Regions from separate parts of the Psychrobacter sp. DM8 genome, predicted to be linked through region 2. Evidence: riboswitches for the same ligand, from Rfam matches in the RefSeq annotation. Region 2 holds a riboswitch; the other holds the start of a gene.

Region 1 (16,733 bases), 1.0 Mb from region 2:
CAATCGCGCCGACGCCAACGGCGCCTTGTTGCCACAAATAAAGGCCGATACCTGCGGTACTACTGACCAAAATCACGCTAATGAGATGAGTTGAAACCTCCAAATAGCTTACCCAGCGCATTTGCGCGTGTACCGTACCCAAAAACTGACCCATCGCATTTTTAGCATAACCTAGCTCACGGCGTGAATGACTAAAGAGCTTGACGGTCATGATATTGGCATAAGCGTCGGTAATACGTCCAGTCATGAGTGCGCGAGCATCTGCTTGTACGATAGCAGTTTGTTTTAATTTAGGAATAAAATACCACATCGTCAAAGCGACTAAGATGAACCAAGCGATAAAAGGTATCAATAATAAGCTGTCTAAATTAAATAAAATGACGCCCGTTGTAATAAAATAAACAGTAACGTACATAAACATGTCGGTGACCGTCATCACCGTATCACGTACCGCAAGCGCCGTTTGTATTACTTTGGCTGAGACGCGACCTGAGAACTCATCTTGATAAAACTGCATCGACTGCCCAAGCATACGCTGATGAAAACGCCAGCGCATCTGCATGGGGAATACGCCTTGTAAGGTCTGAAAATGAATAAACGACGATAAGGCAATCCAAAAGGGGCTAACTAGCATCACTGCAAACATAAGCAGGAGCATATCGCCTTTTTTTAGCCATAGATTTTGCGGGGTATAAATCCCAAGCCAATCGACAATATCGCCAATCCAAGCAAACAGCATGGCCTCATAAACGCCAATACCCGCTGAAAGCACCATAAACAGCAGCAGCCAGCCACGCAGGCCTTTGGTACAGGCCCACAAGAACTTTAGCAGACCATCACGAGGTGCAGGTAGCGGCATTGGAGATTCAGGAAAAGCGGGCAGACGGGTTTCAAAAAAGCGAAAAAGTGCATTCATAGGTAGCAAACAGACAGTAGTATCAGCGTACAAAAACCAGCATTAGTACTCGCGGTTTTGTGCCTTTACTTTTAGGATTAGAATAATCGGATATTTTATCAAACTTCATTATCAGGCTTACAGGCTAATTGTAAGCTGGGATCGACTGATGAGGATACTCTTAGTTATCAGGACTATTTAGAGGTACATATAAGTGAGTCGAGATATAATCATTGCTGATTATGAAATATATTGTTACATTCTCTACTGACTTAATTTTGAAAACATTGAACATCGATTTATTTTATTTGAGGGCAAAACTGATGTTGTATTTGATTATTGCAGTGCTGTGCAGCGTTGCCGTTTCGGTGCTATTAAAAGTGCTGCGGCAAAAAGATATAGATATTCGTCAAACGATTGTCGCCGGTTACCCTGTTGCCTTTTTACTCACTCTAGTCCTGCTCAAACCTGATGTCAGCGCTATCAGTACGCTTGGCGGCGCATGGCGCATTATCATCGCCCTTGGTATTTTACTGCCGCTCGTTTTTGTTATTCTTGGCCGTGCTATCTCAGCGGTAGGTATGGTTGCCACGGACGCCGCTCAGCGCTTATCACTGATTATTCCTATCATTGCCGCTTTTTTATGGTTCGGTGAAGTGCTGACAGGGACACGTATATTTGGCCTACTGCTGGGTTTTTTAGCGCTAGGCGCGCTGGTGTATCGCCCGCAGCACTTGGCTATAGCTACCACTAGTACTGCTAATATAGATCATCCTAGCGACAGCACGACTAGCAATAACAGTGCTCTCTCATACGCTAGGCAGACGCCACTTTGGTTATTCGGTGTTTGGGCCGGCTATGGCATTATTGATATTTTATTTAAGCAAGTCGCCAAGCAGGGCGCCGCCTTTCCATTAACGCTATTTGTTAGTTTTGGCTTGGCAGCTGTGCTGTTATTTATCTATTTGCTTATCACCCGAGTGCGCTGGCAGGGCAATGCTTTGGCAGCAGGTCTGCTGCTTGGCGTACTAAACATGGGTAATATTTATGCATATGTGCGCGCCCATCAAGTCTTGTCTGAATCACCAAGTATCGTCTTTACGGGTATGAATGTTGGGGTGATTACCGTCGCTACCCTTATCGGGGTTGGCGTATTTAAAGAGCATCTTAATCGCATTAATATGTTAGGAATTCTGCTGGCTATCTGCTGCGTTGCGGTGCTGTTTTTGGCGTAAACTTGAGTTAGGATTTACTGATTAAAATTTGACGGTTAACCGACTAAATACAAGCAAATGCTAGCGCTTATGGTAAGGTAATTTATAATTCGCTATGGGTGTTGCTACGTCGTTAGGAACGAACATCGCTAAGCGCTTATAACACGTTATGATAAAATAAAGATTCAATAAATAGAGGATACTTAATCAATGGAATATCAAAAACAACTACAACGTATAAAAGAGGGTTCAGGATTCATCGCCGCACTCGATCAAAGCGGCGGCAGTACGCCTAAAGCGTTAGAGAATTACGGCGTAAACGGTGATGCCTACGATAGCGATGATGCTATGTTCGATTTAGTGCATGAAATGCGCGCCCGCATTATGACCTGCGACTGCTTTGATAATGAGCGCGTCCTTGGTGCGATTTTATTCGAAGATACGATGGATCGTGAAGTAAACGGCAAGTCCACTGCCAACTACTTATGGGAAGATAAAAACATCGTTCCTTTTTTAAAGGTAGATAAAGGTCTAGCTGAGCAAATGAGCGGCGTGCAAGTGATGCGCCCGATGCCAGATTTGGATGCGCTACTTGATAAAGCTAAAAAGTACCCTGTATTTGGTACTAAAATGCGTTCAGTCATTTATGAGCCAAGCGTCGATGGCATTGAGCTTGTCGTACAGCAGCAGTTTGATGTCGCCAAACAAATCATCTCTAAAGGCTTTATGCCCATTGTTGAGCCTGAGGTCAATATTGATAGCGCACAAAAACACGAGTGTGAAGTGATACTCAAAGCAGATATTTTGCGCAATCTGGATCGTTTAAACGACGATCACCAAGTCATGCTTAAACTGACTTTGCCAGAGGAAGAGGGCTTTTATCAAGAGCTCGTCGATCACCCAAAAGTGCTCAAAGTAGTCGCGCTATCAGGTGGTTACAGCCGCCAGCAAGCTTGTGATAAGCTCAAGCAAAACCCAGGTATGATCGCCAGCTTCTCACGTGCCTTTACCGAAGGCTTAAGTAAGCAGCAGAGCGATAAAGAGTTTGCTGAGACCATTGATAACTCGATCAATGAGATTTATGAAGCGTCAAAGGTTTAAGTAAGCGTAGACAGTGAATGACTTATGTGCAATTCAATCCCAACCAACATGATGTTTGTTGGGATTTTAACTTTGTGCTTTGAGCAATAGGAGTTTCTCAATCCATGAGTTGAAATGCTGACAGTTATTTCTAATCTCATCTAGACCTATTTCTTGAGCTATTAAACTACCATGAAGAGGTTTTTGATAAGACTTCAATAGGTTTAGTATTCTTTTTGAAGGGGAAGTAACTTTACTATTATTAATATGTTCAGGAGTTTCAAAACTGGATGTTTCTTGAATTAATAGATCAACGTCTTCCTGTTCAAACCAATCTGAAAATTTCTCTGGTTGTGAAAATAATAGTGCTTCAAACTCGTGTAATAGTAGGTTCGGTATGAAGTTAATACAGCCCATATCTTGTTGCCAAACCTTCTCGATTGTCAAAATCTTATCAAAAATACTAACATTTCTCTTAGATTCATTAAGACCAATCCAGTTTTCAGGAAGTCCATAATAGTCCACCAGCGTTGTTACCCAAGAAGAACAGTCTTCTTTACATTTCATTTCTATTTGACGCTTGACTTTCGAATAACTTGAAATACCACCTTTATGTCCCGTACTAGTTGAAAAAATTATAGGGTAAACATAAAGACCCTGAGGCTCAAAAAATGTACAAAGTACGTCACGCACAAATGTTTCTTCCGTTTGTCCTTCACAAAAAATAAAAATTCTGTTCATCGCGAGGGTCTTCCTCCTAATAGGTTTTTCTCCCATATTTCACCAAGTGTGTATTCTTCAAGCCACTGTTGTATTTCTTCATTTTCGTGAACACGTCTGAATTTTGACTCATGATCAATTCTATCAACCACAATCAAGTCCTTGAAAGTAAACTCAGAGACTAAGTCAACAGATTGGGTAGAGATTATTATCTGTTTTTCTTTAGAAATTGATTTTATCAATGATGAGAGAATAGTTATTGCATAAGGGTGTAAACCTAACTCAGGTTCATCTATTAAAATAGTTTCGGGCTGATATTCTTGAGGTTGTAGAAGCACTGTGGATAGACAAATAAACCTTAAAGTACCATCTGATAATTGATGTGCTTTAAAAGGGATGTCATAGCCATCTTCAAACCACTCAAGCTCAATTTGTTCTGAATTTAATGGATTTGGTCTAAGTAAAAATTTACCAAAGAATGGGGCAACTAACCTCACAGTTTGTTCAATACGTTTTAGATGCTTTGGATAACGTTCTTTAAGAAGAAACAAGAAAGCAGCCAAATTCCTTGCATCAGGTCTTAAGTACATATTATCGTTAATCATGCCTCGTTGTTTCATGACAGCAGTATCACTAGTATCATGGAAATGATATATTCGCCAATTCTTTATAGTGGGAATTGTATAATCGTATATTCTCGTTCTACTTTGATGTTTATGAACATAGGTTTCAAAATGACCAGAACCCACATGCCAATCTCCACGCATATTCCACCATAAACTTTCATTGGTAAACATTAAGCGATTATCTTGAGTAGCTTCGAGGGTAAACTTATAACCATTATTACCAAATAGTAGCTCTGTTTTTAAATGTTCTGTAGACTTACGTCCAAAGTGCAATATGCTATCTGGTCCACCAGATTTGCTAGTATAGCTCTGTAAGTTTTCGTCTAATAATTCATGTATAAATTTAAAAAAACCAATAAAATTACTTTTTCCTGACCCATTTGCGCCAATCAAAACATTAAGGTTTGTCATCTCAATATTACAGGATTTAATTGACTTAAATCCTGTAATAGACAAAGAAGATAGCTGGTTATGATTCATAATGTTTTCAACTAGTGAAATAAAATGTAAAACTCTTTGACTAGTTTAACTTAAAAACTATAACTCTCACACCTCTTTGTACAACTGTCGTCCCTCGCTATGGTATTTCTCGGTCATCTCTTTCATGCCTTGGCGAACTTCCTCTAAGCTCGCTTCACGGGCTTGCTCGACCAGTTCAGTATCGACCTGCTTGATACGGTGGTTCTCGTCTTGAAGATCACCGCTACTTGGCGTGACTTTATTTTCCAAGCCTTTGGCGTACTCACGCACATTTTGCGTGATTTTCATCGAACAAAACTTAGGGCCACACATGGAGCAAAAGTGCGCCGACTTGTGCGCGTCTTTGGGCAAAGTCTCATCATGGTATTCACGCGCGGTATCAGGATCGAGCGCTAGATTGAACTGATCATCCCAGCGAAACTCAAAGCGGGCTTTGGATAACGCATTATCACGCGCTTGTGCCCCTGGATGGCCTTTGGCAAGATCGGCGGCATGAGCGGCAATTTTGTACGTGATGATACCGTCTTTGACATCCTTTTTATTAGGCAATCCTAAGTGCTCTTTGGGCGTCACGTAGCAGAGCATGGCGGTGCCAAACCAGCCAATCATCGCCGCCCCAATAGCACTAGTGATATGATCATAACCAGGTGCGATATCAGTCGTCAACGGCCCTAAAGTATAAAAGGGCGCGTCCGCGCAGATCTCAAGCTGCAAGTCCATATTCTCTTTTATACGGTTCATCGCCACGTGTCCGGGACCTTCGATCATCACTTGTACATCGTGCTCCCAGGCCACTTGAGTCAATTCGCCAAGGGTACGTAGCTCACCAAATTGCGCTTCGTCATTGGCGTCTTGCAAACAGCCAGGACGCAGGCCGTCTCCTAAGCTAAACGCGACATCATACTGTTTCATAATCTCGCAGATGTCCTCAAAATGGGTGTATAAAAAGCTTTCTTTATGATGAGCCAAGCACCACTGCGCCATAATAGAGCCACCACGCGAGACGATACCTGTCAAACGATTGGCGGTCAGCGGCACGTAGCGTAGCAGCACGCCTGCGTGAATGGTGAAATAATCAACACCTTGCTCGGCTTGCTCAATTAAAGTATCGCGGAATATCTCCCAAGTCAGATCTTCAGCTACGCCATCGACTTTTTCTAATGCTTGGTAAATCGGCACGGTACCGATGGGTACGGGTGAGTTACGAATCAGCCATTCACGGGTCTCGTGGATATGATTACCCGTTGATAAATCCATGATCGTATCCGCGCCCCAGCGCGTCGCCCACGTCATTTTTGACACTTCTTCGTCGATAGAGGAGCCGAGCGCTGAGTTACCGATATTAGCGTTTATCTTCACCAAAAAATTGCGTCCGATAATCATCGGCTCAGACTCAGGGTGATTGATGTTATTTGGAATAATGGCGCGTCCAGCGGCAACTTCATCACGGACAAATTCAGGGGTGATAATCTTTGGCGTATTGGCACCAAAGCTTTCACCCTCGTGCTGGCGCATGTCAGTTAACTCATGCTGTTTTTGTGTTTCGCGGATAGCGATGTATTCCATCTCAGGCGTGATAATACCGCGGCGCGCGTAGTACATTTGCGTGACATTGCCTACTTTGCCATCGACGTCTTTAGCACGGCGCGGTTTGTCGATGTGCGCAAACCTAAGGTTAGCGGTACTAATGTCACGTGCACGGGCTTGCCCGTATGAGCTAGACAGACCTGTTAGTTGTTCGGTATCACCGCGCTCAGCGATCCAACCCTCGCGTAATTTAGGCAACCCTTTGGTGAGATCAATATGAGCATCGGGATCGGTATAAACGCCTGAAGTGTCATAGACATAAAACGGCGGGTTGTGCTCCCAGTCCGACTCATCAACGTCTTGAATAGGCGTAGGATCAAGTGTAATCTCGCGCATCGGCACTTGTATATCAGATCTCGATCCTTGGATATAGACTTTACGAGAAGCGGGGAGAACACGATGCAAGTCGCGAGCGTCCTCCTCAAAACGGGCATCGGCAGAGGTGCGATGGGCAGGGGTTTTTAGTGCATCGGCTTTTTTGTCAGACGATTTTTGATTAGGTTTTGATATTAGGGTTGAAGCTGTCATATGCTGTCCTAGCGTGTTGTTTTGAATAAAATCAACACCGCCAGTAGCTGCGGGACAAGCATAGAATTTATATCTATCTTAATTGCATAAAACGTTTTACTACGATGATAGGCAGTCAAACGCTTCAAAAATCAGTAGGCGCCACTTCATATTAACCAACGTGTTCTAGCGATAAGAGACAGTATGGTAATAAAAAGGCATTTCTGCGCGCCTAATAGATAGGTATAACGTATGCTTAAGACTTCCCTGCGTCGGTACTAACCGCATCAGGTTCGGCGGGTGATCTCTCAGCGAATGCGCACTGGCTTGTGACCAATTGCACACCGCACCCCGAGTCTGTCAGTGTTGTAAATTTGCTGCTGGCAGGTTTACACCAGCAAGCTTTATAGTAGCAAAATTAGCTTAGGATAAATAGCAGTTTGCTTTATTTCTCTGGCGTCCAACCTTGCGCACGCTCGTAGTCTTCATTATCTAAGAACTTATCCCGCTGCTCAGTCAAAAACTTTTTGGCTTCAGGATCCATCATACTCAGATGATTTTCATTAATGAGCATGGTTTGTTGCTCAAGCCACTCTTTCCATGCCTTTTCAGAAACTGTATCTTGTAGCTCTTGACCTTTTTTGTTTGGAAAAGGCGGATGCGGCATCTTTGGCAAATCTTGCTGATATTTGCGGCAAAATACGGTATTGGCTTGCGGGTTAAAGGTCTCAGTCATGAGGTGCTCCTTATTGATTTTATGAAATTATTTATTAAATATTAGTATTTATCTATGATAACGGTCTTAGTCAATTTAGCAAAGGCTATCAGGTGTATAGAAGGTAACAGCGAGTGTGCCTAAGAGAATGAACAAAAATACCCGCAACAATGGCGGGTATCTTTATAAAAGATATACGTTGGTAAATATCAACTAAGCAAAAGCCTTAAGGCGGGCTCGGCCGTTAATGACCGCTTGCTTAACTTGATTGGGCGCTGTGCCGCCTAAATGATCACGCGCCGCGAGTGAGCCCTCAAGCGTTAAATACTCAAAGACATCATCACCGATAGCGTCACTAAATTGTTGTAATTGAGCTAGTGACAAGTCACTCAAATCAACGCCCTCCTTGATACCCAAAGCGACTGCATGACCGACGACTTCATGAGCATCGCGAAAGGCGACGCCGTTACGCACTAGATAATCGGCCAAATCGGTCGCTGTCGCATAGCCTTTCATGGTAGCGGCGCGCATAGCCTCGATGTTTGGAGTGATATTCGGTAGCATATCAGCAAAGGCAAGGAGTGAGCCGGTCAACGTATCGACGCAATCAAATAGCGGCTCTTTATCTTCTTGGTTGTCTTTATTATAAGCGAGCGGTTGGCTCTTCATCAGACTAAGCAGCGTCATCAGTTGACCAAAGACGCGCGCTGATTTACCGCGTACCAGCTCTGGCACATCAGGGTTTTTCTTTTGTGGCATGATAGATGAGCCGGTACAGAAGCGATCGGGTATCTGCACAAAATTAAACTGCGCCGACATCCATAAGATAATCTCCTCGCTCATGCGCGATAAATGCATCATCAAGATCGAAGCGTTCGATGTAAACTCAATAGCAAAGTCACGATCTGAGACGGCATCAAGTGAGTTTTGGCAAATGCCCTCAAAGCCTAGCAGCTCGGCGGTGATGGTACGATCTATCGGAAAGGTCGTACCAGCCAAAGCTGCGCTACCGAGCGGCATCTGATTCATACGGCGACGAGCATCTTTTAGGCGCTGGGTATCGCGGTATAACATCTCAAACCAAGCCATGACATGATGACCAAAACTTACTGGCTGCGCGGTCTGCAAATGGGTAAAGCCTGGCATGATAGTGTCGGTATGCTGCTCAGCCAGATTAAGGAGACCGCTTTGCAAGCGCACGAGTAGCTCAATGATATTATCAGTCTCCTCCCTTAGCCAAAGACGAATATCGGTTGCCACTTGATCATTACGGCTACGCCCCGTATGCAGTTTTTTGCCAACTGCGCCAATCATGTCTGTCAGACGCGACTCGACGTTCATATGTACGTCTTCAAGGGCAATGGACCACTCAAATTCGCCCGCTTCAATCTCAGCGAGCACCTGCCGTAGACCTTCTATGATCGTTGTAACCTCATCATCAGCCAAGATACCGCAGCGACCAAGCATCGTCGCATGGGCAATTGAACCTTGGATATCGTGACGGGCAAAGCGTTGATCAAAGCCAACTGACGCGGTAAAAGCGGCGACAAAACTGTCAGTGGCCTCACTAAAGCGCCCGCCCCACATCTGCTGGCCCTGACTATTTAGAGCAGCATTTGACGAATCGTTTTGTTCAGTGCTGCTCATAGTATCTGTGCTAGAATCAGAGACAGGTGACTTTTTATTTTGCTCAGAATCAATGGAGCTATCAGGGTTTGAAGAAATGGCGTTCATATCGGTCTAAGACTACTCATAAGAATAAGCACTCAAGTATAGCAAATGATGAGGTCGCCTTACTAGCGGCGCGCTTAGAGTTTTTTATCCCCAAGCTCATGGTCATGATGAAGCCTTGGCAGTGGCTGATGTACCTCTTTTTTTGGTCGTTATTTGTTACTATCACTAAGCGCCAAGATTTGGTTACAGGGTCTGATTTTGCCATTTTTTTTGCAGGCTATTTTTTTCAAAACGTCATCTCAATCCTTCCTGTTTTATATCTTATCGATTATCTGCGACCCATATTTAAAAGCATGAGTAACGTTAGAGTCAGCGTCTATATCATAGCGCTATTTATAATCAGCTCTGCTGTAACTATGATTTTAGTGCAGTTGGTAATGATTAATTTTGATTGGCTCAAGTACGATACTCGAACGTTTATCATAGACGTTATGCTCGATAGTATTGTGGGCGGCGGTTTTACTTTAGTCTTTATCCTATACTTTTTACGCCGCTACATGGAGCTAAACGCTCTCAAAGCCTCATTTGAGGACAAGCTTGGCGCGCAAAACGATATGATTAAGGCCCGTATTGCTCCGCACTTTTTCTTTAATACCGTTAATACACTAATCGCCCTTATGGATTCTAATCCTGCGCGCGCCTCTAAATTACTAGAGCACGTCTCAGCGCTCTTTCGTGCCAGCTTCAATGGCGCTCGTGAGATCAGTTTTGAAGAGGAGATTGCGCTTTGTGAGCATTACATAGCGATAGAGTCGAGCCGATTGGCGGACAAGCTGATTGTCAATTGGTCTCTACCTGAAGAAGATATCATGTATGACATGGTCATCACTTCACTCACCTTGCAAAGTGTTCTGGAAAAGATGCTGCTCAACGTCGTAGAGATGACTACTGAGACCATTGATATTCATATAAAGGTCACGTGGGAGCAGCACCGCGTTATCATTACGATTACCGTGCAACTGCCTAGCAAGACTTTAATGGTTATTTATGATTTGCAGCAACACATGGATTTTTACATTCAAACTGAGCGTTTGCGCGCTTACTTTGGCGATAGCGCTACTATCAACAGTACGGTCACAACTGAACAGATCATCACTAAGATAAACTATCCGCTTCAAGATGTTGGTCTGTAACGCTTTTAAAACAACCTTTTTTAACAGCTGGCATATTTATTGCTACATTATTACTACTATCGATAATGGTCTAGCTATTATTATAAATAACACGAGTTAAATTGATGTAAAAAGATAACGCAACAGGCTTTTACCTCAAAAAATTGTCTTTAAAAGGGTTTTTTACAGCTTCTGAAATACAGTGGTTATGTAAAGTAGTGAATAAATAAGTGATAGATAGTATTAAAAGAATATGAGCATATACCAGTATAATATCTATACTACTAAATAGCGGTCACATATAGTTTAAGAGAGGATATTACATGCGGATTGTAGTTTGTGATGATGAGCCATTAGCGCGTGAGCGTTTGGTGAGAATCGTGCAAGAGTCAGGTCATAAAGTGGTTGCTCAGGCAACGACTGGCATGGAAGCTATTACCGCCGTAAAGTCTCATCAACCCGATATTATATTACTAGACATTCGTATGCCTGAGATGGACGGTGTGCGCTGCGCTCATGAGCTCAATAAGCTTGAGCATCCGCCTGCTATCATCTTTGTTACTGCTTATGATCACTATGCGATTGCCGCACTCAGAGCCAATCCGATTGGTTACCTGCTCAAGCCTGCTAATAAAGATGAGCTGTTAGAGGCACTGAGTAAAGCCAAAAGCTTAAATGCCGCCCAGCTCAATGAGATCCGTAAACTTGAGGATCCAACAGCACGGCCTATTCGTGAGCATATCTCAGCACGGACTCATCGCGGCGTTGAGCTCATTAAACTCAAAGACATCTATTACTGTACCGCTGATCAAAAGTATGTCAAAGTGCGCCACAAAGACGGTATTGTACTGATTGATGAGACTCTAAAAGAGCTTGAGCAAGAATTTGACGATCGCCTATTTCGTGTACATCGCAATGCCATTATTAATCTAAGCTATTTAGATTTTTTGGAGACAGTAGATGCAGGTCAGTATCAAGTTCGCTTTAAGGGTATTGATGAGACCCTAGCGGTTAGCCGTCGCCATCTGCCTGCGCTACGTGAAAAAATACAGAGTATGTAGATATCGTCTTATGTAGATCTTGCTGTATTTAGAAGTTGTTTAGTGAGCATTAGTCATGAGCTGCAAATCATTCATACCGTATCATCACACCCTTATTTATGCTTAAATAGGGGTATTTTTTTGCGTCCCTACTTTACGACGTTAGCAATACATTGATTTGAGGTCTTTTATGAGTAACCAGCGACAACCTGCCTTGACTACCCTAAACATCGCAACACGCCAAAGTCCCTTAGCGTTATGGCAAGCTGAGCATATTCGAGATCGACTGCTAGCACTATATCCTGACATGACTATTAATTTGCTCAAAATTGTCACTAAGGGCGATAAGATTTTGGACACGCCTTTAGCCAAAATCGGCGGTAAAGGGTTGTTTGTCAAAGAGCTAGAGGAGGCGTTGTACGATAAACAAGCGGATATAGCCGTACACTCGCTAAAAGATGTACCGATGCAACTACCACAAGGGCTTACGCTTGGCGTTTATTGCACCCGTGCAGCGCCCACAGACGCTTTTGTATCTAATAGCTACCAAAGTATCGATGAGCTACCACAAGGGGCTATCGTTGGTACCGCCAGTCTACGCCGCCAGTGCCAAATAAAAGCCTATCGACCAGATTTACAAATCAAAACCCTGCGCGGCAATGTCGGCACGCGCCTAGGTAAGCTTGATGCTAATGATTATGATGCAATTATCTTGGCAACCAGTGGTTTACAGCGTATTGAGCTTGATGCGCGTATTCGTAGTGAATTGGATATTGATATGTGTCTGCCTGCGGTCGGACAAGGCGCGCTTGCAATTGAGTGCCGCGAAGATGATACGCGAGTAATGGACTTACTTGCGCCGCTGAACGATGACAAGGCTCGTATTCGCCTAATCGCAGAGCGCGCGCTTAATAGGCATCTACAAGGCGGCTGTCAGGTACCTATTGCCGCGTTTGCGGTATTACAAATGGCGGACAGTTTCGATAATAATATGGATAACGGTAATGATGATAATGGCAACACGCTTTGGCTACGTGGCCGCGTAGGGTCTGAGGATGGTAGCCGATTGCTCAAAGCGGACAAACGTATTACCTTGACGGGTACGCAAGATGAGCAAGAGTCGCAGGCTAATGAGTTGGGTATTGAAGTGGCAGATATGCTCCTTGCTAAAGGGGCGGATGAAATATTATCCGCCATTTACCAAAGCCAATAATGTAATTTTAAACAGGCTATTTACGTTATCAAACCTAATGGTATGTCTATGTCATCCGATTTAGATCAATTGTCTGCTGCTTTGTCCTCAAATATAGTGATCAATACGCGCCCAGTAGAGCGCGCCGCGCCGCTGACGCATCTGCTACAAAGCGCTGGACTGACCGTAGTTGATATGCCGATGCTTGCCTTGCAACCACGCGCCATTACTGAGCAAGAGGTGCAGGTGATGAAGCGATGGATGGCAGGTGACTATCAGGCGCTTGTCATCGTTAGTCCAACGGCTGCCGCCTCTGGCCTTGGGGTATGGCAAAAACTTGAACAAAAAGTCCAAGAACAGACAGGCAGTGACTCTTTAGCCTTGCAAGCCCAGTCGCCTGATGTATTTGTACCCAACAAAGCTAACAATGAAGCGCCCAGTCATATTATTGCAGTTGGCACAGCGACAGCTGCTGTCCTACAAAGTGATGAGCGCCCTATCAACTATCAAGTGCTACAACCTATGGTTGCTAACAACGAAGGCATGCTCGCTATGTCTGAGATTGAGTCTCTACAAAAAGGCGATAAATTGCTTGTATGGCGCGGTTTGGGTGGTCGGCGGTTATTGGTTGATACGTTACAGGCGCGCGGTGTCCATATCGATAGTATTGCCTGGTATGAGCGCGTGATGCCTGTTGATGCGCAACAGAGTTATCAGCGCTGGCGTGAGCAGACGACTTTTACTACCTCAAAACCCATTGTCCTTATTAGTAGTGGTAGCGCTTTTGAGCACTGGACAAGTATCGTCACTCAAGGGCGCGCTGCACCTTGCAAATCTTTGGTAACAAAAAAATTTGGGCTAAATGATTTTACTTACATAGTATTAGGCGAGCGCCTAGCTAATATGTTAGATGATGCAAAGCTTGATTACTGGCGCGTAGAGGACTTAGCGCCTGAGACTATACTATCTACTATCCATTCTAACCATCGTACGCTTTAAAATGTTCAACACTAAAACACTTGAAACCATCACGGTGCTGCTCTATGTCAATTCCTCCTAAGCCGTCCTCTTTAGTCCCATCAGCAGATCAGCAGCGCCGACAAGCCAATAGGTTATTGATACGCTTGCAATGGCTGGTGATTTTGCTACTCACTATCGCTTTAGTGTGGCTTTATATTGATCAGCAGCGTTTTGAGAATCAGATCAAAGAGCGTTTGCAAAGTAATGAGCACGTGGTCAGCCGTTTAAATGAGATGGATGACCGCCTGTTTGCAGTTAGCCAGCAGACTTTGCCGCAGCCTAGTAGTGCCGCGGGCAGTCAAGCACAAAATCAGCTCGATTTGTTACGTATTCAAATACAAGCTGCTGATAGGTTGCTTGCTGACGACAACGATAGAGCTGCTATTGAGCTGTTGCGCGGACTGCACTGGCAGCTAGCGCAAGAGAGTAATGAGATTGCGCCTGCGCTTACTATTGTTATCAAACAAGGCTTAACTGAAGATATCGAACGCCTACAAGCGCAATCTTCACAGCCTAGTCCGTGGCAGTTGCAGAACCTCGCTATTCAAAATATTCAAGAGTTTTTGCACAGCCATGAGCGTGATAAAAGCCATGAGCGTTTGGGTAATAGTGATAATACAAAGCTGACGAGACGACAACTGGTAGTTCATGAAGTGATTATGACCCTAAACTTAGCCAGTCAAGCGAGCAACATGCGTGATCAACAACAGCTTGCCAGCTATTTGCGTCAAGCACGTAAGCAGCTACAAACCCTAATAGCCTCATCCGCTAACTCTCAAACTAGAGCGCAAGCAGCTACAAATACCAAGAACCCTGAAAAAGTAGCAACAGCAGTGATGGATGCGCCAAAAAACTTATTGGAGGTCATCAACTGGCTAGACAAGCTCATAGCTAATACGCCAGCACGCTCGCCCTTGTTGACCACGCAAATTTTAGATCAGCCCAATAATAAATAGCTCATAGCTCAACACCCACACAAATAGGCAAATTATGAACCATGCGGCAGCAAATCAACTAAATGCTATGCAAGGAGTAAGTGCTATTCCTGACTCCCTAAAGCACTATCCTGTTATTCATAGCCAGTCGGTACAGTGGGGCGAGATGGATGCCTTTAACCATCTAAACAATGTCGTCTATTATCGTTATGCAGAGTCGGCGCGTATTGCTTACTTACAGGCGCTCGGTATGTTTGATGGCAGCATGGTGACGATGCTGGCGCAGTCAAGCTGTCAGTATTTACGCCCAGTAACTTATCCTGATACTCTGCTCATCGGTGTACGCTGTCAGCGTTTAGGCAATACGAGCATGGTCGTAGAATATAGCTATTACAGTGACGCGCAGCAGGCGATTGTAGCGACAGCTGAGGCGGTAGTCGTGCGTTTGGACGCGACTGGCGAAGTAAAGCTACCATGGACGCAAAAGGAGCGAGAGTATCTCGTTGCGATAGAGTCAAGAGTCGGTCACGCTCCAAAACTATAAGATAATAAGATATGAAGCGCATTATTTAAATAATAAAAAGGCATACCAATAATAATTGATATGCCTTTTTTATAGCGTGTTTTCAGCTTAAACCTTACTCTTCTTGATTGGGAGAATGAACAAAATCAACGACGTTAAGCTCAAATCCTGATAGCGCATAGAACTTCATCGGAGATGACAGCAGACGCATATCACGCACACCCAAATGACGCAAAATCTGTGCACCAACACCGATACTACGATAAGGCTGCTGAGTGATAGTAGAGATCGATTGATTGTCCGACGCTTTGTCCAAAGCATCACCTAAATCTATGGGTTGATGGCTCCCAATCCATACCAGCACGCCGCGCTCAGATGCATTAATCTCTTCCATCGCAGCTTGTACGCTCCAGCCGCCGCGGCCTGTGGCGTCGTTCTTGGCGGCGAATAAATCTCGTAGCGGATGAAACCCATGGACACGTACCGTACTGACGCCTGCGCCAACATCGCCTTTGACCAATGCCAAATGCGTCTCATCAGCACCAAACTCACGAAAACGGTGCAAAGTAAATGTCCCATGTTCAGTCTCAAACGGGTGCGACTCTACTTCCTCAATGGTCTGCTCATTAGCGATACGATAATTGATAAGATCGGCGATAGTACCGATTTTGATATCATGCTCTTTAGCAAATATCTCAAGATCATCGCGGCGCGCCATGGTGCCATCTGGATTGATAATCTCAACGATAACCGCTGCAGGCTCAAGTCCTGCTAGGCGTGCCAAATCACAACCCGCTTCGGTATGACCTGCGCGGTGCAAGACGCCGCCGTTTTGTGCCATGATGGGAAAGATATGCCCAGGTTGTACGATGTCCTCAGGTTTGGCTGAAGAGGAAACCGCTGCTTGTATCGTACGTGCACGATCACCTGCTGATATACCTGTGGTAACGCCTTCGGCGGCCTCAATAGACACCGTAAAGTTGGTACTAAACTTGGCTTCGTTACGATCAGACATTAGCGGCAATTCAAGCTGCTGACAGCGCGCTTGTGATAACGTTAAGCATACTAAGCCGCGAGCATGAGTAATCATAAAGTTGATATCGTCGGCGCGCACGTGAGTGGCGGCCATAATGATATCGCCTTCGTTCTCGCGATCCTCATCGTCCATCAAAATGACCATTTTGCCCGCGCGAATGTCTTCAATAATCTCAGGAATCGTATCTAAACTCATAAAAGGTCTCAATGCTTTATTATTTGTCAGTATAAAAAAAGGGTGAAAGCGAAATATTTGCCTATTGTAGCAGTAGAATAAAAAAAGCGCTGTATAGGTTAGTAAAACCAGCAGCATATAAC
Region 2 (16,733 bases):
ACTCAGCACGAGTAGAAAATTGTGGCCCTTCGATACAAACGTAAGTCGCCTTTGGATGACACTCACCCTCAGATATTTGCGCTTGAGCGTAAGCACGAGTCAAAATATCAGCAACTTTGGTACATAAAGGATCAGCCATCGAAACGTGAGCGACTGCGCCTGTACCAAAATAAGTACTAGCACGATGCTTAGTCATATCGATCATCTGATCAGGGACGACCATATCTAACGGTTTAAGCTCTTCTTGCAATGAGCCGACCGCTGATACTGACATTATATAGCGTACCCCTAAAGTCTTCAGCGCATAGATATTAGCGCGATAAGGCACTTTTGACGGTGTAAACTTATGCCCTTGACCATGACGTGTCAAAAAAGCAACGGTCACGCCATTTAATTCACCTAAGACAATATTATCGGATGGCTTACCATAAGGCGTCGAGATGCTGACGCTACGCTGGTTAGTCAAGTCTGCCATTTGATATAGACCGCTGCCGCCAATGATAGCGATGTCAGCCAAGTGTTTTACAGTGTCTTCTTCTGTTGAAGTCATAGAACGTTTCCAGATGTTTAACAATAAGTATTTAGCTAAAAAACTCAATAAGACAGATAACTAATTTTTGAACAGATACTGCTAGCGTTTAGTAACTCTCTGAAACACACCCTGAGCCAGTGCTTTAACAATCATCGTCTGACTTTGTGCAAAGCCTTTGTACTTGGGTAAATCGTCTTCTATATCTTCTACTCGGCTATCATAGAATAGATGCATCGTCGGATCAGGCAGGGCATCGACATTAGGATAGTTGTCGGTTGGCACTAGCATAAGCGCGCCGCCCATCGCCTTCTCAACACTTGGTTTATGACAGCGTTTGCAAAGTCCACGGTTGATATTTGGCGGTAATTTCCAACGGCGAAAACGGGTTTTGTTAATATCTAATTCGCTTAGATCTGACTTAAATAAGACTGTCACATCATTGTATGCTTTACCCGTATATTCTTGGCAAATGGTGCAATGACAGATAAAGCGGCCGATAGGAGCATAATTTATCGTATAAGTATTACTATAACAAGAGCAAGAGCCTTGTTGCGGTGTAAATGCTTGGCTCATAAGATAATCCTTTTTCGGTAGGCAGTTTATTATTGCTTCAAAATATAACACTATTATGGCCTGTGAATGTAGCTGCTTTGCACAAAGGTGGTAAAAGCGCTTTGACAATAAAAAAAGAGACCTAAGTAGATCTCTTTTAATCACTAGCTTATCTGATTACTAGCTAGCAGCCCAATTTACCCTCAGCCTCAAGCGCTTTTTTGCTACGAATTGGTGCTGGACAATCCTCACCATAATATTGACGATCGGCAAAGTAGCTTGAGCGTACCATGGGACCGGCCCAGATACTAAAGAAGCCAATTTTTTTGCCATAGTCCATATAGCGCTGAAACTCGTCTGGATGCACATAACGATCAACTGGTGCATGGTTTTTACTAGGTTGCAGATATTGACCAATAGTAATCATATCGACGTCGTGTGCTTTTAGGTCATCGAGTAGGGCATAAATCTCTTCTTCAGTCTCACCAAGACCAACCATAAACCCGCACTTGGTAGCGATATCAGGGCGACGCTCTTTATAAAGCTTGAGCAAGTCTAGTGAATGCTGATAGTCAGAACCGGGACGGAAGGCTTTGTATAGACGGGGCACGGTTTCGATGTTGTGGTTAAAGACATCTGGCGGTGTTTGTGTCAACAAATCTAAAGCCACTTCCATGCGACCACGGAAATCTGGTACGAGTATTTCAATTAAGCAATTCGGGCTAAGCGCTCTTGATTCATTGAGCACTTCAACGAAATGCGCCGCGCCGCCATCTTTGAGATCATCACGATCGACAGAGGTAATGACCGCATATTTAAGACCTAGGCCTAAAATCGTCTCAGCGGTATGACGCGGCTCGTCTTTATCTAGCTCGTTCGGACGACCGTGTCCGACGTCGCAGAATGGGCAGCGACGGGTACAGATATCACCCATAATCATAAAGGTCGCCGTACCATCAGCGAAGCACTGGGGTAGGTTAGGGCAAGCAGCTTCTTCACAGACGGTATAAAGCTTTTGCTCGCGCAGTGTGGCTTTGATACGTGCCACCTCGCTAGGTGACGACATCTTAACCCGAATCCAATCTGGCTTTTTTTTGGCCTCGACTGTCGGGATTACTTTAATTGGGATACGGGCAACTTTATCGTAGCCACGCAATTTTTCGCCTTGCACCGCTTTTTTGGGTTTGGCTTTGGCAGCAGGGACATAACTTTGAACGGCATTTGTCATAATCAATGATCTCTTAACCCTTGATAGGATAAGGGTTTATGGAATTATCGGCATGCTTTGTAAGTGCCTTTATTATAGCAGATATTGCGCTCAGGTTTTATTATTCAACCCTTTACTCTATAGCTTGTTGTGGTTTAAATTATCGATATCTATGCCCAAATCGCTAAATACTTCAATAGCCGCGCGAAAGGCTTCTTGGGTGGCGGGCGCGCCGCAGTAAGGCAGACTGTGCATGAGCACTTCTTGAATCTCAGCAACACTTGCGCCGTTATTAATCGCGCCGCGGATATGACCTTTTAGCTCGTTTGGGCTTTTTTGTGCAATCAAAAAACCTATCGTAATGAGTGAGCGGTATTTGCGAGGTAGGACGGACTCATCTTGCCACGTTGTACCCCAAGCGTGCTCGACGATCCAGTCCTGTAGCGGCTGGGTAAAATCTGTCGCCGCTTCTAACGAGCGCTTGACATGCGCCTCTCCCATGACTTCAGTACGTACTTTGAGACCATTGTTATAATTATCTGACTTATCGTTGTTGTTCATGATTTGTCCTATTGCAGCGGTAAAGTTTCGATTTGCTCTAGATGTCGAAGTAAACTTCTAAATATATAAGCGCTTAACTATTTAAAAACAGTATAACAAATAACTAAAATCTGTTTAATACAGGTTCAATTCGTTCAATGATGAGACCATTTTTATAATAAATGTTCAATATCGCTATCGTATGAGGTCTTTTGTTGGCTGAGCCATTAACTTTTTAGTCGTTTTAGGCTATATTAGCAGGAATAATTACTCCGCTTATTATTCAATAATATAGTCACTCAAAATCACCCTTATCCAAAATTGCACACGAATGCAGGCAGTCACACTGACTACCCACGCCGTGTGCTCACTCCAACTGACAAGGAAGACCTATATGTTAGAAGCTTATCGTAAACATGTCGCAGAGCGTGCTGAGCTAGGAACGGTACCACTACCGCTTAGCGAAAAACAAGTTGCTCAATTGGTAGAGATTCTAAAAAACCCACCAGCAGGCGAAGATGAGTTCCTAATGAACTTGTTAGAGAACCGTATCCCAGCTGGCGTTGACCAAGCGGCCTACGTAAAAGCTGCATTTTTAGCTGCTATCTTAAAAGGTGAAGCATCATCACCACTTATCAGTAAGCAAAAAGCCGTTGAAATCCTAGGCACTATGCAAGGTGGCTACAACGTACAGCCATTAGTTGCGGCACTAGATGATAAAGAGGTTGCTCAAGACGCTGCCGAAGCACTCAAGAAAACTTTGCTAGTGTTTGATGCCTTTAATGACGTCACTGAAAAAGCCGAAGCAGGCAATTCAATTGCTAAAGAAGTGGTACAGTCTTGGGCCGATGCCGAATGGTTCACGGGCCGTGCCGAGGTACCACAGAAATCGACTTACACAACGTTTAAAGTGACTGGCGAAACCAACACCGATGACTTGTCACCAGCGCAAGATGCGTGGAGCCGTCCTGACATCCCATTGCATTCATTAGCCATGCACAAAAACTCTCGCGACGGCATCACTGCTGACGAAGAGGGCGTTGTCGGTCCAATGAAGCAGATCGAAGCGCTAAAAGAAAAAGGCCATCCACTCGCTTATGTTGGTGACGTCGTTGGTACGGGTTCTAGCCGTAAGTCTGCGACCAACTCAGTACTGTGGCTGATGGGTGAAGATATTCCTAACGTGCCAAACAAACGTGGTGGCGGCCTGGTACTAGGTAACAACATCGCTCCTATCTTCTTTAATACTATGGAAGATTCTGGCGCATTACCAATCGAAAAAGTAGCGGTTGATAACCTAAACATGGGTGATGTGTTTGACATCTATCCGTACGAAGGCAAAATCACTAAGCATGACTCTGATGAAGTATTGTCAACGTTCAAGCTAAATTCACCGACCTTGCTTGATGAAGTTCGTGCTGGTGGCCGTATTCCATTAATCGTTGGTCGTGGTTTGACTAATCGTGCTCGTGAGTACATGGGTCTTGGTCATTCAGACGTATTTGCTAAGCCAGAAGAGCCGGCTGATACTGGTAAAGGCTTTACCCTTGCACAAAAAATGGTTGGTAAAGCTTGCGGCCTGCAAGGCGTACGTCCAGGTATGTACTGTGAGCCTAAGATGACTACAGTTGGTAGTCAGGATACTACGGGTCCAATGACTCGTGATGAGCTAAAAGATTTGGCATGTTTGGGCTTCCAAGCAGACCTAGTTATGCAGTCATTCTGTCATACGGCTGCTTATCCAAAGCCAGTTGACGTTGAGACTCAGCACACACTACCTGACTTCATCATGAACCGCGGCGGCGTCAGCTTACGTCCGGGCGATGGCATCATTCACTCGTGGCTTAACCGTATGCTACTTCCAGATACCGTTGGTACTGGTGGTGACTCGCATACTCGTTTCCCAATGGGTATCTCGTTCCCAGCTGGTTCTGGTCTGGTCGCATTCGCAGCAGCGACTGGTGTTATGCCACTTGATATGCCTGAGTCTGTCCGTGTCCGCTTCGTTGGCGAACGTCAGCCTGGTATCACGCTACGTGACTTAGTCCATGCGATTCCTTATCAAGCGATTAAAGAAGGTTACTTGACTGTCGATAAGAAAGGCAAAATCAACGAGTTTAACGGCCGTATCCTTGAAATTGAAGGTTTAGAAGACCTAACGGCTGAGCAAGCATTTGAGCTATCTGATGCCTCAGCTGAGCGTAGTGCTGCTGGTTGTACTATCACCTTATCTGAAGAGTCAGTGACTGAGTACTTGAACTCAAACATCACGCTGCTTAAGTGGATGATTAGTGAAGGCTATGGCGATGCGCGTACTATCAGCCGTCGTATCGAGCAAATGCAAGAGTGGCTCGCCAACCCAAGCCTAATGCGTGCTGACGAAGATGCAGAATACGCTATCGATATGACCATCGATATGAGCACGATTAAAGAGCCGATTCTTTGCTGTCCGAATGATCCAGACGATGCAAAAACCTTGGCTGACGTCGCTGGTGATACTATTGATGAAGTCTTTATCGGCTCGTGCATGACCAACATCGGTCACTTCCGTGCAGCAGGTAAACTGCTACAAGACGTACCAGCAGGTAGCCTGAAGACTCGTTTATGGATTGCGCCACCTACTAAGATGGATGCGCGTCAATTGATGGAAGAAGGGTACTACAACATCTACGCTCAAGCTGGCGCTCGTACTGAAATGCCTGGCTGTTCATTATGTATGGGTAACCAAGCACGTATCGCACCGAACTCTACTGCGGTATCGACTTCTACCCGTAACTTCCCGAACCGTCTAGGTCAAGGCGCTGATGTATACCTAGCCTCTGCAGAGCTTGCTGCAGTAGCCGCGGTACTTGGTAAATTGCCAACTAACGATGAGTACCAGCAATACGCTGGCATGCTCAACAGCATGGGCGAGGAAGTGTATCAGTACATGAACTTTGACCGTATGGAAGAGTACACTGAAGAAGCGGATAAAATTAACGTTGCTCAGTTGACCTAGTATTTGCTTTCAAGCTAATTAGTTAGATAAAAATAAACCCCGTATCTAAGTGATACGGGGTTTTTTATGTTATGACAAAACAAAATATAAATAAAGTTTGCAAACTTTTATTGAGTGATTATAATCAAAAGCGTTCGCTTATTTTTAGTGAGCAACTTTGTTCTAACTGATTATCACTATGGAAATTAAAAATATGCTTGATAAAGCGACGCCGCCACCCTTACCACAGAATACTGTCAATAATAATCATGCTGCAGAAGCAAACTACGGGATTATTGATTGGTTTAAAAAAGGCTTGAGAAACTATGTTAACTTCTCTGATCGCGCTCGCCGTAAAGAATATTGGTATTTCTTCTTAGTGCAAATGGGCTTGATCATCGCAGCGATGGTGCTCGATGCAATTATATTTAGCTCGGAAACTGGGCTGTTTTATATTATAGTTGTGCTTGGGCTATTCTTACCTGGCATTGCTGTTTCTATACGCCGCCTTCACGATACTAATCGCTCAGGATGGTGGTTTTTGATATCCATTGTGCCGCTAATAGGCTCTATCATATTGCTAGTGTTTATGGCTAGCGATACTAAGCGTGAAACCAATCAATGGGGTCCGCCAGCAAAGTAAGCTTGAGATTATTATTTAATTTTAGATAATATTAAAAATACAGCCAAAACATATCATTTAAAATCAAAATATAGTGTTTAACTATTAAGAACCTAAAAACCCTTTATTAATAAACTTTTGCCAAAATAAAGGGTATTTTTAGGACTTACTTACCCTGATAAACTGGCTTACGCTTCTCCATAAAAGCGCTAATACCTTCTTTAAAGTCATCGGTCACTGCCATTAAGTTTTGCTGTTCGACTTCCATATCGAGTGCTTCATTGAGTCCAGAGTAAGCATGGACATTTAGCATATGCTTCATAGAGGCAAGAGCCTTGCCTGGTAGTTGACTCAAACGTGTGGCTAATGCCATAACCTCGCTATCTAGCTCCTCAGCGCTGACGACTTTATTGACTAGATTTAGGCGTGCGACATCTTCTGCCTTTAACTTATCACCAAGCATGACCAGCTCAGTGGTTTTGGCAGCGCCGATTAATTGATTTAATAGATAAATACCGCCTGCATCTGGAATCAGACCAATATTGACAAAGGCTTGCACGAATTTTGCATTATCACTAGCAATACGAAAGTCACAAGTGAGCGCTAGATTCATACCTGCTCCAGCGACTGCACCTTCTAGCTTTGCAATGATAGGTTTATGAATATTACGCAGTTTTAGGCTGACTTCGGCGACTTCGCGCAGCATAAAATCAAGTTTGGCGACCAGCGCTTCGGACTCCATACCATTCTCAAGCATCTCTCCTATGTGACCGCCACTAGAGAAGTTATTATTTGCGCCTTGCAAGACAATAACGCGTACCTCATCATCTTGGTCCGCTTTTTCAAGAGACTCTAGCATTGCTTGCTTGAGCGGCGTACTAAAAGCATTGAGTGTTTTGGGATCGTTCATGGTGATAGTAGCGATATGATTGTCGCTTTGATAGTCGACGAGAGCCTGAGACATGTTATATCCTTTAAAAGGTTGGGAGTGACCAAATACTATAGCAGTTTATGATAAGGATAAACCCCATTCTATGCACTTTAACGCCACTATAAGACATTAAAACGACTCGTGCAAAAATACTACTGTAAAAGCGGGTCTTTGTGACTTATCCTAATACAGGATACCAAGTTGCTTTGGTCAAGTCGCTTTAACCGTATCCAAATACGGATACCTGAACACTAATACCAACACAAGGAAGTCGTTATGCCATTTATCAAGATCAATAATACCAATATATATTATGAAGACAGCGCGCCAGATGATCAGCAAAAGCCTGTTATGCTCTTTGCTCACGGACTGCTATGGAATACGCGTTTGTTTGAAAATCAAGTAGAGCATTTTAAAGACGATTATCGCTGTATCGCTTTTGACTTTCGCGGGCAAGGGCAGTCACAGATTACCAAAGACGGCTATGATATGGACACGCTGGCAGGTGATGCAATTGAGCTACTCAATATACTAAATGTCGATAGCTGCCACTATGTTGGACTATCAATGGGTGGTTTTGTCGGGCAGCGCGTCGCTATTAAGCGCCCTGATCTATTAAATACGCTGACGCTAATAGATACCTCTGCTGATGCTGAGGATCCGGACAATATTCCTGGCTACAAGAAGCTTGTGACTGCAATTCGCTTTTTGGGAATGAAACGGGTGAGCAAAAAGGTCATGCCGATTATGTTTGGCACGACCTTTTTGAACGACAAAGCACAAAAAACTGCCCGCAAAGAGTGGCTGTCCATGCTACAGAGTAATCGTAAGAGCGGCGTCGTCAAGGCAACAACTGGAGTAATTGAGCGTCAAGGCATCTATGATCAGCTCGGCAGCATTACCACACCGACGCTCATCATTGTGGGTGACGAGGATGTGGCAACGCCTTATAGCAAGGCTGAGCGTATGCACTTTGCTATCGAAGGCTCTAAGCTTGCGGTCATTAAAGGCTCAGGACATACCTCAACGGTAGAGGCGCCTGATGCCGTCAATAAAGTGATGAGCAAATTTTTAGCCCGCCAGTCTTAGTACTCGTCAGTCCTAGTATCAGTCATCTTAGCTAATTTTTAGTACTTGCCAGCTGCATATGGGGTTGTCGTTTTAGCGCAGCCCCATACTCTGAGCTGATGATACCTATCATAACCAGCGCAAGCGCGATAATATGATTCATGGTCATCATCTCGTCTTTAAAGAACATTACCCCCATTACCGCACCAAACACAGGTAGTAGGTTCATAGCCAATGACGCCCGATTAGCGCCAATCTGAATGACGCTCTCCATATAAAACAGCTTAGAGATAATGGAGATGAATATCGCAATATAAAGCAACATGAGCCAGCCACGCCAATCTGGAAAGTGAATACCGTTTTGTGCCAAATCATAACCATAAAACGGCGTCGCAACCACTAAACCTGCCAAACTCATCGCCCACATGAGACTTGCCCAATGAATCTTGGGTGCATGACGTAGTGCAATAGAGTAGGCAATATAAATACCTGTGGTCACTAAAGCCAAAGAGTCGCCAAGCGCAAAGTTATATTGCGATAATATAAAAGGCTGTCCCCCTGTCAAAATCCAAATCACACCGATAAAAGCAATCCCAATGCCTAGCCACTGCAATAGGTGCGGATTATCCTTGTAAATAAAAGCGCTAAAACAAATCACTCCAAAAGGTATTAGTGCCGTAATAATAGACACGTTGACGACGGATGCTCCCATTGAGAATGCGCTATATAGAACAATATTAAATAAAGCAAAACCACCCCCGCCAACGATAAACAACCACAGCCAATGCTGCTTAATCACCGCCCAATCTTTTTCAATAAGCTTGCGAGCAAAAAACGTCAAGATAAGGGTGGCAATAAACCAGCGAAAAAACGTCATCTCATACGGGGTTAGCCAGCCTTTGCCAAGCTTGCCTGTCACGTTGCTTGTCGCCCAAAGTAGGGGCGCTAATAAAAGCATAACGTAAGGTGCTGGTAATCCATTTTTAACCATAATAAGTACTCTTTAAACCAGCTTAGTTATTGAATGTTTTAAACTTAATAAAACTCATAAAAATGATGCACAGGCCCTTGACCTTGCCCCACCTCAAGCTTGTCTGCGTGTTGTAGCGCGCCAGTTAAATAGGTTTTTGCTTTTGCGCAGGCAATATCTAATGGCTCGCCGCGCCCCCAATTGGTCGCAATCGCGGCTGACAACGTGCAGCCTGTACCGTGACTGTTTTTGGTATTGACACGCACGCTTTCAAACCATTGATGCACGCCGTCGACGTACAGCAAATCTGGCGAATCGTCTTGCTGTAGATGTCCACCCTTCAAAAACGTCGGTACTGCTAGCTGTTTGGCTTGCGCTAGCATCTCGTCACGATTTTTGGCTTCATCTTCACCAAGCAGATCTGCCGCTTCTGGTAGGTTGGGCGTAATGAGTCCGACTTGGGGTAGCAGTTTGCGCATCGCTGACAGTGCATCTGCGTCAAGCAGGCGGTCACCACTTTTGGCAACCATGACGGGGTCTAGTACCACCTTTTTAGGTTGATATTTCGCTAAGGCCTTAACCACGCAGTGAATCATGTCAGCGCTGCCCAGCATACCGATCTTGACCGCATCGACGCGCACATCACTAAACACCGAGTCAATTTGCGCGCGTACCATCTGGGTAGGTAGCATCTGGATTTGCTGGACGCCTTGGGTGTTTTGCGCGACGACGGCGGTGATCACGCTCATCGCATAGCCGCCATTGGCGCTAATGGCTTTAATATCAGCTTGAATACCCGCGCCGCCAGTACAGTCAGTACCCGCAATCGTTAAAATATTGGCGATCATTGTTTTGCTCCTAACAAGGTTTTGGCGGCGATTTTTGGATCGAGAGCGGCGCAAACTGCTGACACTACAGCGATACCATCACAGCCTGTGGTATAAACATCAGCTGCATTGTCTTGACCGATACCGCCGATAGCCACGCTAGGCAATTGACTCTGTGCGACCAGAGTTCTCAAGCCTTCTATACCGATAGGCGGCGCGTGATTAAGTTTGGTTTGAGTGGCAAAGACAGGACCGATACCGACATAGTCCAGTTGCGAGAGATGCTTGGCGTGCGCTACTTGTAGCTCATTGAGAGTATTAATCGACAGTCCCAGCCAAACGTCCGCGCCTAAAATAGCTCGCGCTGCATCGATTGCCATATCGCCTTGACCAAGATGTACGCCGTCAAGCTGGGCTTTTTTGGCAATAGCAACGCGATCATTCATCACGAGTGGCACGCGTCCAGCGATGGCTTCTTTGAGCGCGCAGGCTATCTGGTACAACTCATCATCGCTAGCGTGTTTATCGCGCAGTTGTACCATCGTGACGCCGCCGTCAATCGCTGCGCAAACGGTATCAATCAAACCGCGCTCCGTGCACATGGCGCTATCGGTAACTAAGTACAAGCTCAGTGCCTCGCTAGATTTGTGCGTGGTTTTTGGGGTAGAGGTATTCATATAATGGTCACCTTGGCATTGTTAGAGACTTGATCGGCGTCTAAGTGATAAAGGGCGTCCAAGAATTCAACGTAGAAGCTACCAGGACCTTTGGCTGCCTTGTCTGCCAGCTCACCTGCTTGTCCGTAATAGCAGAGTGCACTGATGACAGCGCCTGTCAGATTATCGCGGTTACTACCGATAAAGCCGCCGATTAAAGCCGTCAGTGCACAGCCAATCGCGGTCACACGAGTCATCATAGGTACGCCATGATGTACGCTCCATTGCTGCGTGCCATCAGTGACCCAATCGACCTCGCCTGTGACGACGACGACTTTGGCATGTTTGGTGAGAGCTTCGGCGGCAACTTTGGCTGCCTCAACGGTATCGCCACTATCAGGACCACGGCTTTGACTACTCATACCCGCTAGTGCCAAAATCTCAGAGGCATTACCACGGATGACATCAGGCTTGAACGCTAATAAGCGCTCACAGCTTTGCAAGCGGTAAGCGGTAGCGCCGACTGCTACAGGGTCTAAGACCCAAGGGATATTTTGCTCATGAGCGACTTGTGCGGTTGTCAGCATGCTATCAAGCCAGTCTGGCGATAACGTGCCAATATTGATGGTGAGCGCATGAGATAAGCGCACGAACTCTGGTGCTTCTGTTTGGGCATGTACCATAGCAGGCGAGGCACCAGCGGCTAGTAAAACATTGGCTGCGGTGCTCATAGCGACAAAGTTAGTGATGTTGTGTACTAAAGGCGCTTGAGTACGAAATGAGGTAAAGCAAGAATGAATCGATTGAGGATGCATTTTCTCTCCATAACTAAAAATGGCAGGCGAGAAAACACATAGCATCACGAGTGGATACGGTGACGGCTATACACTCCCTACGCCAGTATGATCTGGATCAGGTTCTAAGGGTACATCTCAGCCTAACGGCGCCCCTGTGAATAACGTTTTGATATTTTATATAATAACTTTTAGGATAAAGGTTTTAATCAATCTATACCAATACAAAGCATCTTACCGAGCTTATCAAAGTAATACAATACAAGACTTGGTAAATCTAACTTACATTCTTGAATTAAATTCATTGCTGTTGTTATTAATTGTCCCAAACACTTCGGCGCGATTGACGATCTCAGTCGCCCAAGCGCGGTGAGTCGCAGGCTCTAACATGGTATTGTTAAATTTAAACACCGCTTTTGCCTCAGTATGGAGGATAGCTTGCGCCTCATCAAGCATATTTATCGGCACACAATAAGCCTGCTGCACTAAGGCAATTTGGCTGGGGTGAATGACGGTTTTGCCTACCAAACCCAAACTAACATCGCGTCCAAGCTCTTGCATAAACAGCATCGGCTGATCGAGATATTCAAAGACAGGGGCAGACAGATAAAAGCCATGCGGCACAAAGCAGCCCAGCAGCTGATAGGCCAAAGTACCTATAGGCGTGTCATAGACGATACTGTTTTTGGGGCGGCGCAGGCGCAAGGTGGCAAACAAGTCATTGCCACCGATACGTAGGGCAAAGACTGGCTGACTAAAGGCTTCTTTAAAGCCGATAGCCAGCTCTTGATTATGGTGCGGATTAAACAGCGCAGCAGTCTCAAGCGTTGGCATCAACAGCTGATCGTCACTTAAGTTCTGACAGGCCATACGCCAATTGGACAAGCTACACATATCGACTTTGGGCATGACAAAACCGTCGAGCAGATCGATATGAGGATAATCTGCTAACTGCTGTAGCATCATCGGATTACGTGGACGCACAAATACTAGCGGGCGCGTTGGCTGGCCTTGAATTTTTGCCTGAGTATTATTTGATGGCTTATTAATGGTATCTTTATGCGCTGACCAAGTACTTAGCAGAGTCTGCAAACGCTCAAGTGCCAGCTCGACATCATTGTGGCTGACCGCATCCTCAAGGCAGATAATAATACTGTTAATCGTCGGTAACTTATCGCGCTTAATCACTTGCCAAATATCCTCACGAGTGGCTGGCATATATAGGCTAGCACCTAACTGATAAGGATGGTAAGTGATCGGCTTAATCATATCGTGACGCTCAGTGATCAGATGCGTATAGGACTGAGTATGGCTATAAATATTTGATTCGTTGTTTGACGTATCTGACATAGTAGGCATCATAAATAAGTGAGTATAAAATTTTAATAGACAGGATTTATCAAGGACTAGGTCGTTAAATGCTAATCTTTTTAGCTACGCTGCTTGATCAAAGTAATGGCTTGATAAGGCAATATTTTATCACCTAAGACGTTAATAGTGATATCGCGATCGTCGCATAAATGCCTTAATAATACCGTATCCCGATGATCGGTGCTCGCCAGCAAAATGCGCTCAGGATCACGGCGTAATATCGCTCGCGTCGCTTCGGCAATGGTCGGTTTGATACGATTGCGATTAGTAATATGATAATCCGCCGCTATTTTATCTATAAGCCGAGCAGTCTGGTAGCGTGGCTGCTTAAAAGTTGGCAAACGTTGCAAGGGCTTCGTCAAGGCGCGGCGCGCGGCATCACTATGATCGACGAAGGCTAAGCTATGATCTACCTCTACTAAGTTATCATAAAATACACTGCGATGTAGTCCCGATTGTGGCTCGGTATACAGGCTACGCGATATCAGTCCTGACACCGTACTATTTAGTAGACCTGATGGAATGAGCCAGTCCTCCTCGCTCGCCGCAAGCCAAGCGACACCTGCTGGGTCAGCGAGTGTCAGGAGGGGAATAACGTCTTTTCCTTGATGAAAAATAGTAGCAAAATGAGGATGACTGCTATCGTTAAATGGCTGAAGGCTACGTGCCAACTCCTGATAAATCGCGCCTTTGCCTGTCCAGCCATCGACAAATATGATAGGACTGTTTGGATGAGCATCTAATATCATCTGCATAGCGATAGGATCCAGGCCGCGATCACGAATGATGCTAATGCCATAATGCACACTGGGCAAGTTATAGTCGCTATCGCTATCGTCTGATAGGGCACGCTGCAATAACACGCCAATCGGCAAACCTGCCCGCACTAAGCTGATCAGTACCAGCGGATGCTCATTATCGACTGTCTGCACAAAGATATCGTGCAATGTATAAGCCAAATTAGCAATATCAGTCGCTGTTCTATCTGTACCTTGCGCTAATGCCTGCTGGTATAATTGCTCGTGCATCGTCGTTGGTGCTTGCTCTAGGGTCAACATGTCCGAATAATGACGCTGCCCGCTTTGAATCAGCGCCTCTTTTTGTTGAGTAGGCACATCGGCAACCGCATCTTTATCGACGATGTCGAGCAGTACGGTGACGTCAGAAGATAGGTAGCTGCCTGAGCCGTATTTATCTAATTTTTGTATATTATGATGGGTCATAAAGATGTTTTACTTGTATAAGCGATTGTTATTAATATTCTAAAATCAAACTTACTTGCGACTAGTATGGTCATGCATTTGACCATGATTGGGCATGCCGTACCAGTCAAGCAATTGTAGAAAGGGTAAATCTGCTAAGCTATCACCAAAACCAAAACTTGGACGTTTGACATCTAAATGCTGGTCTAATAAAAACTGCACCGCGTGACGCTTATGCACCGCATGTGGCAGTATCGCAAGATTATTAGCGTTCACATGGACATAAAAGTGTCGCTCAAAATCACGTATGAGTGTAGGCAATTTTTTAGCCAATTCTTTTAGCGCTTGATGGTCTTTTTTTGCGTGCTTTATCGCTAGATAGATGGTTAATTCTTTGTTACTAGAACCAGTACTAAAGCTGTCGATATGCGGCGTAAATACCAGATGACTGTTCTCATTTTTGCTATGAGTTGCAAATAGCTGGCTAAGCTGGTGAAGCTTGTCTTGCAAAGGACTTAGCTGCTGATACATATGCTGCTGCCACGCGCTCAAAAGCTTACCATCATTGGTCAAAACAATCGCGCCATGAGTCAGCACTTGCCAGCTGTCAAAAGGCAGTTTAACGCGTTTAATCTCGTCTCGATCGCGTGCAGTGACGACTATCAATTCAGTGCTCGCAAGGAGCCAATTAAAAAAGCTCGCTTGACGCTGGCTCATAAAACTTAACGGCTCGCCTTGTTTATTTACCGTGGCGCAGACTAAGCTCTCAGATTTAGCCGTTGGCAAGTCCCAAGCGTCGATCTTACGCTGCGTTTGAAATAGCGTATCGTCTAAATCCATGAGCGCGTAGGGTTTGATGATTTCGGGGTTGGTCTGGAAGAAAGGGGTGGTCATAAAAGTGTCCGTTAATGAAGTATAAAGTTAAAAAAGCTGGTCGCGTAACCCACCTTTTCGTAAGTTTAAACGGTGGGTTACGCTTCGCTAACCACACCCTAGGCTAAATCTAGACTTCCATCATCACAACCTACCACCAAAACATTATCTAAACCTTGCCACATATCATCCACACTATCAGCAGCCGTTTCCACGCACAATACAATCAAATCCCAATCGCTAGGCTCGACATTATAAGCAAAATTAGTCATGCCCAATCCATAATTGTCATGAAAACTGATCATGGTAGTAATCGCACCACCGAGTGCGATAGGCGAGCGCGTTAAGGCGCTAAACTTCACTTTATTCTGTGAGTCAGTATTTTGCTCAAGCCATTCTGCCAATAAAAACGGCAACCACACAAACTCATTACTACCGAGTACTAAAATCCGCGCAGGCAACTGTGCTTTATCAAACGTCGCTCGTCCACTAAAACGGGTAAATGAGGACTGAAACCCTGCAAGATAATCAGCAAAGCCATCGGTACTATCGAGTGTCGGAAAGCGTCCCCAATTGCCAGTATTACCCAACGGCTGCGAGCCTGCTTCTGTGGTATCTACCGAAGGCATAACGATAGGTTCAGGATTGGGTGCATCCGTCCATTGCCACGCCCCAGACAATAGATGATGACGCTGAAAGTCGATATCAGGCAAACGAGTAGAGATGTAGTCATCAGCATCAGGTGCCTCTTGATTGAGTGACCAATCCACCAAAGTCGTTAGATGCACTTGTTCTAACTGGCTTAGACCAGAGTGACGTAGAGCGGTCACCACGTTAACGCAAGTATTACCCGTTGAGGCTTCGTCATCGACCATAATCAAGGTCTTGCTGGCGAGTAGCTGCTCTTGAGTGATTCTATCAGAGCTTTGATAAATGAGATGCTGGCTGGCGTGACTATGATCTTCGCTAAACGTCGTCAGCAAAGTCTCCTTATTATTATCGCTATGCTGGGCATGGCGCGTAGAGTTTAGTAGTAGCGCGTTAGAATAGCGCGTTTGTAGCGCTTGATGAACGCCTGCCGACAATCCCACGGCAGTCTCCGCCATACCTATGACCAAAATGGGTTCAGGCAGATCGTTAGGCACTAAACTTGCCAAATGCGTAAAAGCAGTGCGCATGGTACTAGGCGCGACAGGAATATGCCGACCTAAGACTTTTGAGACAAACAAAAAAGCACGTTTGGGATTGATACGCTGCGCAAACCCAAGTAAGTCTTCTAATTGACAAGGGGTATTATTATCTAGTGCGCTATTGGTTTGATAAGTTAAATTCAAGGTACCGCGAGGTAGGGTGATGCTCGTACTGTGTTGCTGATTTGGCATTCATATTCCTTGGTGTTTCTAATTTTCGATATTTAGTAACGTTATAATTTTATATAAGTGTAAAGGGATTTTAACCCTGACAACCCACCAGCCATAGCGCACTGCGGCTTTGTTTGCTTAGTTGTGGTGTGCTCAACGTTGAGGTTGATACAGAGTGTGAGTTATTCAAACTAATACCAGCGCTGGCAAGCAGGGCAGATAATAACTGAAATTTCACTGCATAGTTCAT

Evidence for each region. Region 2 has a riboswitch for thiamine pyrophosphate ahead of thiM (hydroxyethylthiazole kinase). Riboswitches for the same ligand answer to the same signal wherever they lie in the genome.
Region 1: linked by a shared signal. The riboswitch ahead of thiC (phosphomethylpyrimidine synthase ThiC) and the one ahead of thiM (hydroxyethylthiazole kinase) in region 2 are both predicted to bind thiamine pyrophosphate.

Annotation. Positions count from the first base shown of each region.
Region 1 covers NZ_CP195538.1:116,092-132,824, forward strand. Annotated here, with positions in the region: gene ACR64J_RS00545 (ABC transporter ATP-binding protein) at 1-916, opposite strand, end outside; gene ACR64J_RS00550 (EamA/RhaT family transporter) at 1,219-2,130, shown strand; gene ACR64J_RS00555 (fructose bisphosphate aldolase) at 2,320-3,210, shown strand; gene ACR64J_RS00560 (DUF4276 family protein) at 3,277-3,930, opposite strand; gene ACR64J_RS00565 (AAA family ATPase) at 3,927-5,015, opposite strand; gene thiC (phosphomethylpyrimidine synthase ThiC) at 5,082-7,130, opposite strand; TPP riboswitch at 7,357-7,473, opposite strand; gene ACR64J_RS00575 (oxidative damage protection protein) at 7,555-7,845, opposite strand; gene argH (argininosuccinate lyase) at 8,038-9,411, opposite strand; gene ACR64J_RS00585 (histidine kinase) at 9,540-10,691, shown strand; gene ACR64J_RS00590 (LytR/AlgR family response regulator transcription factor) at 10,994-11,731, shown strand; gene hemC (hydroxymethylbilane synthase) at 11,901-12,923, shown strand; gene ACR64J_RS00600 (uroporphyrinogen-III synthase) at 12,972-13,901, shown strand; gene ACR64J_RS00605 (hypothetical protein) at 13,946-14,878, shown strand; gene ACR64J_RS00610 (acyl-CoA thioesterase) at 14,913-15,401, shown strand; gene ribBA (bifunctional 3,4-dihydroxy-2-butanone-4-phosphate synthase/GTP cyclohydrolase II) at 15,496-16,611, opposite strand.
Region 2 covers NZ_CP195538.1:2,027,555-2,044,287, reverse strand. Annotated here, with positions in the region: gene mtnP (S-methyl-5'-thioadenosine phosphorylase) at 1-550, opposite strand, end outside; gene ACR64J_RS08645 (GFA family protein) at 632-1,105, opposite strand; gene lipA (lipoyl synthase) at 1,269-2,312, opposite strand; gene ACR64J_RS08635 (carboxymuconolactone decarboxylase family protein) at 2,430-2,852, opposite strand; gene acnB (bifunctional aconitate hydratase 2/2-methylisocitrate dehydratase) at 3,226-5,829, shown strand; gene ACR64J_RS08625 (DUF805 domain-containing protein) at 6,008-6,451, shown strand; gene ACR64J_RS08620 (enoyl-CoA hydratase/isomerase family protein) at 6,597-7,394, opposite strand; gene ACR64J_RS08615 (alpha/beta fold hydrolase) at 7,638-8,450, shown strand; gene ACR64J_RS08610 (DMT family transporter) at 8,482-9,420, opposite strand; gene thiD (bifunctional hydroxymethylpyrimidine kinase/phosphomethylpyrimidine kinase) at 9,465-10,247, opposite strand; gene thiE (thiamine phosphate synthase) at 10,244-10,903, opposite strand; gene thiM (hydroxyethylthiazole kinase) at 10,900-11,697, opposite strand; TPP riboswitch at 11,755-11,843, opposite strand; gene ACR64J_RS08590 (HpcH/HpaI aldolase/citrate lyase family protein) at 11,959-13,026, opposite strand; gene ACR64J_RS08585 (cysteine protease StiP domain-containing protein) at 13,107-14,270, opposite strand; gene ACR64J_RS08580 (HAD hydrolase family protein) at 14,322-15,143, opposite strand; gene ACR64J_RS08575 (phosphoribosyltransferase domain-containing protein) at 15,242-16,504, opposite strand; gene ACR64J_RS08570 (S1 family peptidase) at 16,575-16,733, opposite strand, start outside.